Regions from separate parts of the Aurantimonas sp. NFXS3 genome, predicted to be linked through region 3. Evidence: riboswitches for the same ligand, from Rfam matches in the RefSeq annotation. Region 3 holds a riboswitch; each other region holds the start of a gene.
The links. A riboswitch is a leader RNA that binds a small molecule or an ion and turns the genes downstream of it on or off. The one in region 3 is predicted to bind thiamine pyrophosphate.
Positions count from the first base shown of each region.

Region 1: another riboswitch for thiamine pyrophosphate. It lies ahead of thiD (bifunctional hydroxymethylpyrimidine kinase/phosphomethylpyrimidine kinase); the one in region 3 lies ahead of thiC (phosphomethylpyrimidine synthase ThiC).
Region 2: another riboswitch for thiamine pyrophosphate. It lies ahead of thiB (thiamine ABC transporter substrate binding subunit); the one in region 3 lies ahead of thiC (phosphomethylpyrimidine synthase ThiC).

Region 1 covers NZ_JAGDDZ010000002.1:783,834-788,261, reverse strand. The annotation lists gene J3367_RS08905 (GGDEF domain-containing protein) at 21-1,208, shown strand; gene thiD (bifunctional hydroxymethylpyrimidine kinase/phosphomethylpyrimidine kinase) at 1,222-2,034, opposite strand; TPP riboswitch at 2,078-2,176, opposite strand; gene glgB (1,4-alpha-glucan branching protein GlgB) at 2,261-4,428, opposite strand, start outside.
Region 2 covers NZ_JAGDDZ010000002.1:837,765-842,192, reverse strand. The annotation lists gene thiP (thiamine/thiamine pyrophosphate ABC transporter permease) at 1-1,264, opposite strand, end outside; gene thiB (thiamine ABC transporter substrate binding subunit) at 1,295-2,329, opposite strand; TPP riboswitch at 2,380-2,476, opposite strand; gene J3367_RS09110 (thiamine diphosphokinase) at 2,688-3,329, shown strand; tRNA gene J3367_RS09105 (tRNA-Arg) at 3,406-3,482, shown strand.
Region 3 covers NZ_JAGDDZ010000004.1:297,628-302,055, forward strand. The annotation lists gene thiC (phosphomethylpyrimidine synthase ThiC) at 1-1,725, opposite strand, end outside; TPP riboswitch at 1,847-1,974, opposite strand; gene J3367_RS13685 (septal ring lytic transglycosylase RlpA family protein) at 2,286-2,675, opposite strand; gene J3367_RS13690 (alkaline phosphatase D family protein) at 2,897-4,354, opposite strand.

The DNA.
Region 1 (4,428 bases), on a different contig from region 3:
TCTTCGTTTTTCGCGGGCACATGCAGATCCATACCCCCACGATGCTCCTTGTCCTGAGCGCGCTCTGTCTCAGCGCCAGCCTCTGCCATCTGGTCGAGTGGCGGAATCTGCGCGAGACGGCGCTGCTGTACTGGAGCGCCGGCATGGGCCTGATCGCGCTGGCTGCGGCCACGGCGCCGCTGCGGGTGTTCGAATTCTATGCGGTGGCCATCGGCGGGGCCAATGCGCTGCTGCTCGCAGGCTATGCGCTGCTCTATGTCGGCTTCGCCCGGTTCTGCGATGTGAAAACCAGCCTCTGGTGGTATGCCGGGCCGGTCGTCTGGCTGCTGTTCTACGGGCTGTCCCCGGCGGCAGAGAGCATCGAGGCCCGGGTCGCCGTGATCTCGACCATCGCCGCCTTCTATTCGCTGGCCATCGCGCTGACCCTGCTCAACCCGACGGCCCGCAGCGGGCCGGCGCTGATCCTCAGCGCGGCCTTCGGTGCCCATGGTCTGTTCTGCGCCCTGCGCGTGGTGCTGGTTGGCCTGCCAGCCGCCATAGCTGACCAGCAATTGATGACCGGCTTCCTGTTCACGCTGGTGATGACCCAGGCCATCCTGATGATCGGCGTGAGCACCTATCTCGTCATTGCCATGGTGCGCGGGCGGCATGAGCAGTCTCTTCGCCGCCTGTCGGAAACCGACTTCCTGACCGGCATCGACAACCGCCGGGCCTTCACGACCAAGGCGACCGCGCTTCTCAACGACGCCGATGCCGGCGACGTCGCCCTGCTGCTGTTCGATCTCGACCGCTTCAAGAAGATCAACGACGATCACGGGCACGGCTGCGGCGACGAGGTCATCAAGCTGTTCGTCGACAGCACCGCCGACCATCTGCGTCCGACCGACGTCTTCGCCCGTCTCGGGGGCGAGGAGTTCGCCGCCCTCGTCCGGCGACGCGACAAGCACGAGCCGGCGGTCATCGCAAGGGCGATCGTGCGCGGATTTGCCAACCAGGCCCGCACGGTCGGCGGCCGGTCGATCGCGGCCACCGTCAGTGCCGGCGTGGCCACCAACGAGGCGAACCGCGACCTGAACGGCCTGCTCACTGCCGCCGACCAGGCGCTCTACCGGGCGAAATCCATGGGCCGCGACCGCGTCGAGGCCGTCGTGGTAGACGCCCCGGTGGATGGACCGCCCGCGGACGACGCCCTGCTGCAGGCCACCTGAGCCAAGCGCCCGGCTACCAGTGACGGTGGAAATGGTGCGTCGGACCGTGCCCCGATCCGACGCCCAGCCGGTCCGCCGCGCCGATGGCGCCCGCGACATAGGCCTTGGCGACCCTCACCGCCGCGAACGCGTCGCCGGTCAGCGCGAGCTGCGCCGCCAGCGCCGAGGACAGGGTGCAGCCGGTGCCATGGGTGTTGCGGGTTTGGAGGCGCACGCCCTCGAACCATTCGCGCTGCGTTGCCGTCACCAGCAGATCCGGGCTGTCGTCGCCGCTCAGATGGCCGCCCTTCAACAGCGCCGAGCCGCAGCCCAGCGCCTGCAGGCGGGTCGCGGTCGCCTCCATTTCGTCCCGGTCGGTGGCTTCCGCAACATCGAGCAGCACGGCGGCTTCCGGCAGGTTCGGCGTGATCATGTCGGCAAGGGGTACGAGTTCGCTGCGTAATGCCGCCACGGCCTCCTCGGCCAGCAGGCGATCGCCGCCCTTCGCGACCATGACCGGGTCGAGAACGACGTTCCGCGCCTGGTGCCGCTTCAGCGCATCGGCGACAGCATGGGCGATTTCGGCCGTGGCGATCATGCCGATCTTCACCGCATCGACGCGGATATCGGCGAAGACCGCATCGATCTGGCGGGTGACGAAGTCGGGCGAGACCAGTTCGACGCCGCTGACGCCCCGCGTGTTCTGGGCGGTCAGCGCGGTGATCACGGCCATGCCGTAGACGCCGTTCGCCGCGAAGGTCTTCAGATCGGCCTGGATGCCGGCCCCGCCGGAGGGGTCCGAGCCGGCGATCGAGAGAACATTGCGGATGGTGGACTGGCTTGGCATCGCGGTCGGCTCCTGGCCGACGACGGGCCCGACGGAGCATGTGAGAGACCCCGCCGCGACTCCCTCCGCCGGCATTATCCGGGTCAGGTTCGAAGGGTGCATCTCAGCCCGCCGTTTCCGGCGGGCGCCCCCGTCACGCATTCGGTTCTACGCGGTCGCCGCCCTCATGTCAGCAGCGTCCGCGACGGGACGGCGGCGACCGGCCGCCGTCCAGCCTTCCGGCGGCTCAGCCTTCCTGCACGAGGACGATGGTGCCGAGCGGCGGCAGCGACAGGGGAATCGAGTAGGGCCGGCCGTGCACCGACACCTCCTCGGCGTCCTTGCCGCCCATATTGCCGACATTGGAGCCGCCGTAGATCTCCGAATCGGTGTTCAGGCGCTCGACCCAGCGGCCGGGCAGCGGCACGCCGATGCGGTATTCATGGCGCGGCACCGGCGTGAAGTTCGACACGATCAGCACCGGGTTGCCCGCGCGGTCCTTGCGCATGAAAGCGATGACGCTCTGCTCGACATTCGACGTGTCGACCCATTCGAAGCCGGCCGGATCGCAGTCGAGTTCGTAGAGCGCCGGGATCTCGCGATACATGGTGTTGAGATCGCGCACGAGGCGGCGCATGCCCTCGTGACCGGGCTGCTCCAGGAGATGCCAGTCGAGGGAGCGGTCGTGGTTCCACTCGCCGACCTGGCCGAACTCGCCGCCCATGAAGATCAGCTTCTTGCCGGGATGGGTCCACATGAAGCCGAAATAGGCGCGCAGATTGGCGAATTTCTGCCACTCGTCGCCCGGCATCTTGCCGAGCAGCGAGCCCTTTCCGTAGACCACCTCGTCATGGCTCAGCGGCAGGACGAAGTTCTCCGAATAGGCGTAGACCATGCCGAAGGTCATGTGGTGGTGGTGGTAGCGCCGGTTGATCGGGTCTTCCTGCATGTAATGCAGGGTGTCGTGCATCCAGCCCATGTTCCACTTGAAGTGGAAGCCGAGGCCGCCGGCGAAGGTCGGGCGTGACACGTCCGGGAAGGCGGTCGATTCCTCGGCATGGGTGGTCGCCTTGGGATAGTACTCGCCGACCCGCTCGTTGGTGTCCTTGAGGAACGCCATGGCCTCGAGATTCTCGCGCCCGCCATGGATGTTGGGCTCCCATTCGCCGTGCTCGCGCGAATAGTCGAGATACAGCATCGAGGCGACCGCATCGACGCGCAGGCCGTCAATGTGGAAGCGGTCGAGCCAGTAGAGGCCGTTGGCGACCAGGAAGTTCTCCACTTCCGGCCGGCCGTAATCGTAGATCAGCGTGTTCCAGTCCTTGTGGAAGCCGCGACGCGGATCGGGATGCTCGTACAGCGCGGTGCCGTCGAACTGGCCGAGGCCATGGGTGTCTGTCGGGAAATGCCCCGGAACCCAGTCGAGGAGCACCCCGATGCCGGCCTGATGCAGCGCATCGACGAGGCGTGCGAAGCCCGCGGGCGATCCGAAGCGCGAGGTCGGCGCGTAGAGGCCGATCGGCTGGTAGCCCCAGGACCCGTAGAAGGGATGCTCGGAAACCGGCAGCAACTCGACATGGGTGAAGCCCATGTCGCGCACATAGGGTACGAGCTCGGCGGCCAGTTCGTCATAGTCGAGATAGGCGTTGTCGGGACCCCGCCGCCAGGACCCCAGATGCACCTCGTAGATCGAGATTGGCTTCTCGCGATCCTGCCAGTCGGCCGCATGGGCCTGGAACTCGTCGTCCTTCCATTCGTGCTCGACGAGACCGTCGACGATGGAGCCGGTCGACGGCGCCATCTCCTGAAGGAAGCCGACCGGATCGGTCTTCAGCGGCAAAAGGTTTCCGTCGGCGCCGATGATCTCGTATTTGTAGACCTCGCCGCGCCCGACGGCGGGGATGAACAATTCCCACACGCCGCACTCGTGGCGCTTGCGCATGACATGGCGGCGGCCATCCCAGGAATTGAAATTGCCGACCACGGACACGCGCCGGGCGGCCGGCGCCAGCACCGCGAAAGCCGTGCCCTCGACGCCGTCCATGACGGTCGGATGGGCGCCGAGCTTTTCATAGAGGCGGTAGTGATTGCCTTCCGCCAGGAGATAGACGTCCTGCTCGCCCAGCACCGTGCCGAAGCGATAGGTGTCCTCTTCCTGCCAGCGTTCGCCGCCATGCGTGAACTGCAGGCGATAGGCGTCGTCCGGTTTCAGGCCGGACACGTAGCCGGAATGGAAGCCGTCGGCACCGCCCGCTTCCAGCTCGCCCAGGAGCTTGCCCGTCCTGTCCACGACCGCGGCCGTCTCGGCGCCCGGCCGGAAGACGCGCACAATGGTGCCGCCGTCGGCCTTGCGCGGCCCAAGCACGCCGAAGGGATCGCCGTGGATGCCGCGGCCGATGGCATCGATCTGATGCG
Region 2 (4,428 bases), on a different contig from region 3:
CCATGGCGGCGTTGGTGGCGACCACGACATAGGGCGCAGCGGCAAAGACGTCGGTGACCTGCCGCAGCGCGAGGAACCAGCCGGCCCCGACCACGATGGGGGGAACAACGAGCACGAGACTGGCCGTCGTCTCCAACCCGTCACCGAGCGCCTGCCTGCGTGGGGACAGCCGGTCCTCCGGCGCGTTGCGCAGCGCCTCGACGGCAAGGACGATGGCCAGCGAGACGGCCATCGCAAGAAGCGCGGCGGCCGTCGCGATGACGATGCTGGTGATCGCCGCACGATGGACCGCCGGATCGGCCAGCAATCGCGCCAGGTCCGCTTCCAGGCCGCGCACCACCACCGCGACGAAGGGCGCCAGGACGAAGCCGATGCCGAGGAGCAGCACGAGCGCGTCCACCGCGGCCCGCGCAGGACTGCGGCGATCGTAGCGCAGCGCGCGGCCGCCAAGGCCGAAACCGGCGGCGACATCGCCGCCGAGACGGGTCGCCAGCCACAGGACGATCGCTGTCAGGCCGATCTGGACGAGCGACAGCGTGATCGCACGGCCGGGATCGAAGTCGTAGCGCAGCGACTGGTAGATCGCGACTTCCAGCGTCGTGGCGCCGGGCCCGCCCCCCAGCACCAGAACCAGAGTGAAGCTGGTGACGCAGAGCATGAAGATCAGGCTTGCGGCCGCCGGCAGTGCACCGCGCAGGGCCGGCCATTCGACAAGCCGGAACGTGGCCAGCGGGCTCAGCGACAATTGCCCGGCGAGCTTCCAGCTTTCGGCCGGCACGCGATCGAGCCCGGCCAGCATCAGCCGGGCGGCCAGCGGCAGGTTGAAGAAGACATGGGCGATCAGGATGCCGGAGAGACCATAGATGTCGAGCCGCGCCAGTCCGATCGCCGCGAAAGCATCGGAGACGAGACCGTTGCGGCCCCAGATGGTGAGGATCGCCAGCGCGCCGACCAGCACGGGCAGCACCTGCGGCAGGAGAAACAGGCGCAGCACCGCACGGCGACCGGGAAAGCGGGCACGATGCAGGGCCAGTGCCAGCGGGATGGCGCCCACCACCGACAGGAGGGTCGACAGCACCGCCTGCTCGAGGGTGAACAGGACGACGCCGAGGAGATAGCGATCGCCGGCCACCGCCCGAAAATCGGGTACGGCGCCGGTCGCAAAGAGAAGCACGACGAAGGCACCGGCGAGGAAGCCGACGAGGATACCGGCAGCGCCGAGGCCGAGGCCGATCCGCCAGGCACGATCCGCAGCACCGGTCATGAACGCCTCACCGGGACGCGCGCTCGATCGTCAGCGGCCGATCGCTTCGAGCCATTCCTGCGTCCATGCCTTGCGGTTCGCCGCCACGGTTTCCGGATCGATCATCAGCGGCGTCTCCACCTGCACCAGGCGGCCAAACGCTTCAGGCAGATCGATGCCGTCCGCGACCGGCAACGTCCAGTTGGTGGTGGGGATCAGCGACTGCACCTCGGCGGTCAGCATGTAGTCGAGGAAGCGGGTCGCCAGTTCGGCGGTTTCGGTCGTCTTCAGCATCGCCGCCACCTCGATCTGCAGGTAGTGGCCCTCCGCGAAGGCCGCGGCCTGATAGCGGTCGGTGTCTTCCTCGATCATGTGGTAGGCGGGCGATGTCGTGTAGCTGAGAACCATCGGCACCTCGCCGCTAGTGAACAGGCCATAGGCCTCGCTCCAGCCGGGCGTCACGGTCAGGATGCGCTTCGACAGCTGCGCCCATTTGGCGGCGGCCTCGTCGCCATAGATCTTCTTCATCCACAGCATCATGCCGAGGCCGGGCGTCGAGGTCCGCGCGTCCTCGATGGCGATCTTCACCTCGGGATCGCCATTGACCAGATCGTCGAGGCTCGCCGGTGGTTCGGCGATCGCTTCGCTGTCGTAGACGAAGGCGAGATAGGAATAGTCGTAAGGGACGAAGATGTCGTCCGAGAAGCCGGTCGGCACGTCGAGACCCGAGAGATCCGCCCCGCTCGGCGCGAACATGCCGGTCGCCTTGGCCTCGGGGATGAGATCGGTGGTCAGGCCGAGGACGACATCGGCTTCGGTCGAGGGGCCTTCGAGCTTGAGACGATTGAGGATCGCGACGCCGTCCTCGAGCCCAACGAACTGCAGATCGCAGGCGCACACCACTTCAAAACCCGCCTCGATCTTCGGGCCCGGCCCCCATTCGGGCGTGAAGCTCTCATAGGTGTAGACGGTGAGCACCGGCTTGTCGGCCTGGGCGACCGCTCCGGTCACGCCGGCCAGAAGGGCGGCGGCGCAAACGCCGAGATGGCGAACGGACAGCGGCAGGAGGAAGACGGGTCGGGCCATGATGGTGCCTTTCGAGACGGCGGCTTTCGAAACGAAAGCATCCGCGAGACACCCGCCGACGCCCGCATCCCTCCGCCGGTATGAGCCGGATCAGGTTCGACGGGTCGGCATGCGCCTCTCAGCCCGAAGGCACCCCGTGTGAGCATGGGAAGACTTAGAGGCCACGCCGCTTGCCGGCAAGGGCGGCCGCGCCCCTGAGCCAAGGGACAGCTCTGCCCTGCCCCGGTGCCGAGCTCTCGCGTCAGACTGCCAGGCTGCGCGCCGACGTTGCGAGCAGACGATGCCCTGGCCGGCAATCTCCTTACGAGGTCGAAGCAGCCGATTGGCGTTTGCGGCCCGATGCTGTAGGCGAGCCGCGATGTCGCGCTTTTCCATTCTCCTTGCCGGCCATATCGCCCCGACCCCTGCGCTGATCAATGCGGTGGAGGGCACGCGGGTCATCGCCGCGGATGATGGCCTGCGCCATGCTGCGGAACTGCAGGTTACGCCGGAACTCTGGGTCGGCGATTTCGATTCCAGCCCGCCGCGACCGGCGATCGAACTGACCAGCCTGCCCCGCGAACCCTATCCCCGCGACAAGGCGATGACCGACGGCGAGATCGCCATCGAGGCGGCGCTGACGCGTGGCGCGACCGGCCTGCTTCTGGTCGGCGCGCTCGGCGGCCCGCGCAGCGACCACGCCTTTGCACATCTGATCCTGGCCCTGCGCTATGCCGCCCGCGGCATCGACGTGGAGTTGTTCGACGGTATCGAACGCGCCTGGCCACTGGGACCGGACCGCCGCGCCTTCGATCTTGCGCCCGGCACGCAGTTCTCGATCCTGAAATTCTCGGATCTTTCGGGGCTGACGATCTCCGGCGCGAAATGGCCGCTCGACGGTGTCGACCTGCCATTCCACTCGATCCTCACCCAGTCGAACGAAGCGCTGGGGCCGATCGCCGTGACGATCCGCCAAGGCACGGCGCTGCTCGTCGCCCAGGCCGATCCCAAGGTCCGCTGATCCGCAATATCGCCGCACAAGAGCTTCGCGAGCAGACTTGGCGAACCCTGCGCCTTCGACTAGGTTGCGCGCGGTCGGTCCCGTAGCTCAGCAGGATAGAGCATCAGATTCCTAATCTGAGGGTCACTGGTTCGAATCCAGTCGGGATCACCAATTGCTTTGCGCCCTGCGGCAGGGCCACGCGGCTCCTCGCCGCGTACCCATGCACGGGGATATACAAGCGACAACCGAATACATCGCGTTGAGCAGCCGCTGATCCCAGTCTGTTAATGTGCCGATTCTCCCGAAGCGTTGCTTCGATTGCTAGTGCTGACGCTGGCCCTCGTACACTTCGGCACGATGCAACGCCCCGCCAGCGCGCCTTCAACGCACCGGTTCACCGTGAACTCCCCGTGACCGTTAAGTATTTTAGTAAGCAGGGGTCATCTAACACTCTATCCAAACAAGGCCACTTGCATCTGCAGTGAGGGGATGGGATGTGTGCCCTCAGAAATACAACGCGAATCTGTCTATGACGTGAGATGCAGGCCAACCGGTGATGTTGCACCATAATTGTCTCGGGGTATCGGCGGAGTGGAGAGCACTAGGTCGCGGCCAACAATCGTGTTGCTTACAGCCGGAGTTCGCCGGAAGCATCCGTCCCTGGAATTGACGCTCTCTCCTTATGTGGTCCATCCGCCTGCGTCGTAGATCAAGGACCAGTCCAAACAGTGAGGTCATCCACTCAGGATGGATGAGCCAGAAAGAACCAATCCAAAATACATGCATACATTCATGGACTTCATGAGACGGATCTTTGCGTGGCATCACTGGATCCCCATTAGTATCGACCTGCGCCGCTCGCCTTTTGATCTTCGCCCGCTAACGGCCACGTCTGCTCCGACGCTAATACAGCGAGGGGTCCAGAATCGTTCTCGCATCCTCATGTCGGCCAAAACCAATGTTGAGAATTCGTCAGCAACGCAGAAGGCGCTCCAACGCCCGGCGGAGAGGACTGCCCGGCGGCCGCATGATATTGTGAGCGTCACCTGGGATTACGACTTCCTGAAAGGCTGCTTGCTCGCAACGACGTTACTGGTACTCACGACCGGCGTTATGC
Region 3 (4,428 bases):
CTGCGCCTCGGCGCGGATGTCGTGGGAGATCTTCATGGAGCAGAATTTCGGGCCGCACATGGAGCAGAAATGCGCCACCTTGTGCGCCTCCTTGGGCAGCGTCTGGTCGTGGAAGGAGCGCGCCGTCTCCGGGTCGAGGGAGAGGTTGAACTGGTCCTCCCAGCGAAACTCGAAGCGCGCCCGGCTCAGCGCGTCGTCGCGCAGCTGCGCAGCCGGGTGGCCCTTGGCGAGATCTGCGGCATGGGCCGCGATCTTGTAGGTGACGACGCCGACCTTCACGTCGTCGCGGTCCGGCAGGCCCAGATGCTCTTTCGGCGTGACGTAGCAGAGCATCGCCGTGCCGAACCAGCCGATCATCGCCGCGCCGATGCCCGAGGTGATGTGGTCGTAGCCCGGCGCGATATCGGTGACCAAGGGTCCGAGCGTGTAGAACGGCGCTTCGCCGCAGACCCGCATCTGGCGATCGACATTCTCCTTCACCTTGTGCATCGGCACATGGCCCGGCCCCTCGATCATCACCTGGCAGCCCTTGGCCCAGGCGATCTTCGTGAGCTTGCCCAGCGTGTCGAGCTCGGCGAACTGTGCCGCGTCGTTGGCATCGGCGATCGAGCCGGGGCGCAGGCCGTCCCCCATGGAGAAGGACACGTCATAGGCCCGGCAGATATCGGCGATCTCCTCGAAATGCTCGTAGAGAAAGCTCTCTCGGTGGTGATGCAGGCACCACTTCGCCATGATCGAGCCGCCGCGCGACACGATGCCCGTCGTGCGGTCCACCGTCAGCGGAATATGGGACAGCCGCACCCCGGCATGGATGGTAAAATAGTCGACGCCCTGCTCGGCCTGCTCGATCAGCGTGTCGCGGAAGACCTCCCAGGTGAGGTCCTCGGCGATGCCGTTCACCTTTTCCAGCGCCTGGTAGATCGGCACCGTGCCGATCGGCACCGGCGCGTTGCGGATGATCCAGTCGCGGATGTTGTGGATGTTGCGGCCGGTGGACAGGTCCATCACCGTGTCGGCGCCCCAGCGGATCGCCCAGACCATCTTCTCCACCTCCTCGGCCATCGAGGAGGTGACGGCGGAATTGCCGATATTGGCGTTGATCTTGACCAGGAAGTTGCGGCCGATCGCCATCGGCTCGACTTCCGGATGGTTGATGTTGGCCGGGATGATGGCGCGGCCGGAGGCGACCTCGTCGCGCACCCATTCCGGGGTAATGAAATCCGGGATCGCCGCCGAATACGGCTCGCCGTCGCGCTCCAGGGCCCGCTTTGCCTCGGCCCGGCCGAGATTCTCGCGGATCGCGACGAACTCCATCTCGGCGGTGACGATGCCGGCGCGGGCATATTCGTACTGGGTCACGGCGCGCCCGCCCGTCGCCCGGCGCGGTGCGTTGCGAACCGGAAATTCCGGCGTCAGCTTCTCGGCCGGCAGATTGCCGTTGTCCTCGGGCTGCACCGCGCGGCCCTCGTAGAATTCGGTGTCGCCGCGGGCCGCGATCCAGCTCTCGCGGATGCGCGGCAGTCCCTTGGCAATGTCGGTCTCGACCTGGCTGTCGGTATAGGGGCCGGACGGATCGTAGACGATGACGTCGGGCTCGCCCGCGGTCGGATGCACGGTGATTGCGCGCATCGGCACGCGGATGTCGGGAAAGGCCGTTCCGGCCAGGTAGATCTTGCGGGATGCCGGCAGCGGGCCGGCGGTGACGGTGGGTGTCACGGCATTCATCTTGGTTCTCCAGTCGCGCTCGCGTCGGAGATCCAGTTCTGCTTTCGGTGATCGAAAACTCTCGTCGGCCTGTCGGATCGCCCCTGTCGTTGAGGGCATGGCCCGCATTGCGGGCCGGAGAGGTCGGCGGCTTTCCCATCCCTACGCCAGTATGAACTGGATCAGGTTCGTAGGGTCGCCGCGCGCTTCGCCGATGATCGGCGGCCGTCGGCCTCTCAGTTCCTTGCCGGAACTCCCCTTGGACGAGCGGACGGTAGCAGTCCCCGTGGGGGTGTCAACAGCGGTTGCAGCGGTCGTTACCGAAGATCGGCACGTCACAGGAAGAGGCAGGGAACGGGAAGACAGGAAGCAGGACCGGCAGCGGCCGATCGGGACATCGCGGCGGCGACGCAGGCGATGCGCCGCGGGCCGGGACGACCGGGAGGCGGTCAGGGGCAAAGCCCGAGCCAGACCCGCGATGCGTGTCGCGGGCGGTCCGCGGCGCAAGCGGCGCCGTCGGACGAGATGGTGTCACATGCGGGCGGCCAGCGCCCCGTCATGCGGTCGGCAAAGCCGAGACCCTAGAGGATGTCGAGGCTGACCTTGGCGGTGCCCGAATGGATCATGCCGATCTTCGAGGCCGCGGCGCGCGACAGGTCGATGATCCGGCCGCCATGATACGGGCCGCGGTCGTTGATGCGCACGACGACGGACTTGCCGTTGCGACGGTTGGTGACGCGCACCTTGGTGCCGAAGGGCAGCGTCTTGTGAGCCGCCGTCATGGAGTTCATGTTGAAGCTTTCGCCGTTCGCCGTGCGGCGACCATGAAAGCGCTTTCCGTAATAAGAGGCGGAACCCGAGGCCGCGGACTTCGTTTCGGCTACGACCGGAGTGATTGCGACGGAGTACGAACCGACCATCGTTCCGGCGAAAAGCGCAGCCGCGAGAGCGGCCTTCGGCAGAAACTTCATTCTTGGCATGTCCTTGAGATGCGACGTTTGCGACGCCGCCTCCTTCGTCAATTCCTGTGACGAGAAAAAGGACGGACTCTGGCAGCAATAGGGTCTTTCTACGACAGCGGAACTTTTCGGGCCCTGGCGTATCGTCCTGAGCCCAAACGAAGAATTTCCGTCCGAGCCCTGTACTGAATGCGACAGCCATGTCGCATTCGCGCCGGTGACGCCTTAACCGGTCAGACCGCCAGCTTCGGGGTCCGGCCGCTGTCTTCGAGTTCCCATTCGGCCTGCCAGTCCATGCCGTCCTGCGACAGGACGAGGTAGTTGCGCTCGCTCGTATAGGTCGCGCGGCGCGACGGCAGCGGCCGCAAGCGGATCTTCCGGCCGCGCAGTGGGCTCTCGCCGACACGGGCGAGAAGGCCGAGCGCAAACGGATAGGCCGGCCCGGGCGCGGGGTGGGAAATGCCGGACGCGACGAGCTGGTGCATCACACTCCCGTTCAGAAGCCGCATCTCGCCGCGCGTCGCCAGATGGATTTCGCCGGAGACGACCACGAGCCCGCCGACGGCCCGCTCGGCGCGATCGGCCAGGCATTGCAGGCAGCGGATCCATTCGCGCCGATGCGCCCGGCTCTGCCACTGGTCGCGCAGATCGTCGGACAGCTTGGCGACCCGCGGTACGATGCCGGCGACGAGCTCGGCCCAGCTCAGCCGCGGCCCGAGCACCGGCACGCTGGACATCAGCACGATCCGGTCCGGCTCCGGCGTCGTCTCCAAGGCCGTTTCGAAGCTCTTCCATCCGACCGGCCCCATCACCCGGTCGGGGCGGCGTTCACTGCGCAGGTCCGGCGCGAGGATCGTCAGGCCCGGATAGCGCACCGCGACGCCCAGGCTGCGCGCCTGCCGGTCCAGCGCGATCGCCGGCAGGTCGGCCTCATCCGCCGCCAGCTGGAAGATCAGGAACATCTCGCGCGCCGCCTCGAACAGGCCGCGCCCGACGGGACTGTCCAGGAGCGCCGCCGGATGGCTGCCCCAGCCGTCGATGATGTCGTGGTCGTCCCACATCGACACGGACGGCACATGGGCCGACATCGCCCCCATGGCGGGCCGGGCGAAGCTGATCAGATAGCGCTCGAAATAGAAGCGCCGGATCGCCGCGCGGGCCTCCTCGGTCAGCGGTACGGTCCCGCGCTCGTCGGGCTTCAGGCTGGTCCAGCGCTGTACATCCGGATGACAGGCGAGGACGTCGTCGGCATAGAGCTGGTCGCCGCCCTGCAGCATCAGGGAGAACGGAGCGCGGTCGTGCTCGGCGGTGAGCCGGGTCCACATGGCGTCGCGCTCGGCGATGTCGCGCGTAAGATCCCCGTTCTCCTGGCCGTTGCAGGAGACATAGGCGATGCGCGCCGCGCCGCCGTCGGGGCTGACGACGGCATAGTCCGTCTCGTCGATGCGGTAGGAACTGGTGGTGCCGGCCGGCAGCGAGAAATCGTAGCGCCAGACCGTGCGGCCGAACCTCGTGGCCAGCGCAATCGGCTGCATCGCCTCGCCCGCGGCAAACAGGTCGGGCGCCGCGGCCGCCTCGTCCAGGACGAGGATCGCAGCGAGATGGTCGCGCCGGCCATCGCCGCCGCGTGCATAGAGGATCGGGCCGATCCGGTCCGGAAGCGGATTGGCGGCGGAAACGGTCTCGGTCATCGGCTCCTGCCGGCTTGGCTGTGACCGATGCCCGTCCCGGCTTCGGTCTCGCCCCGCCATATAGGAAGCCATGG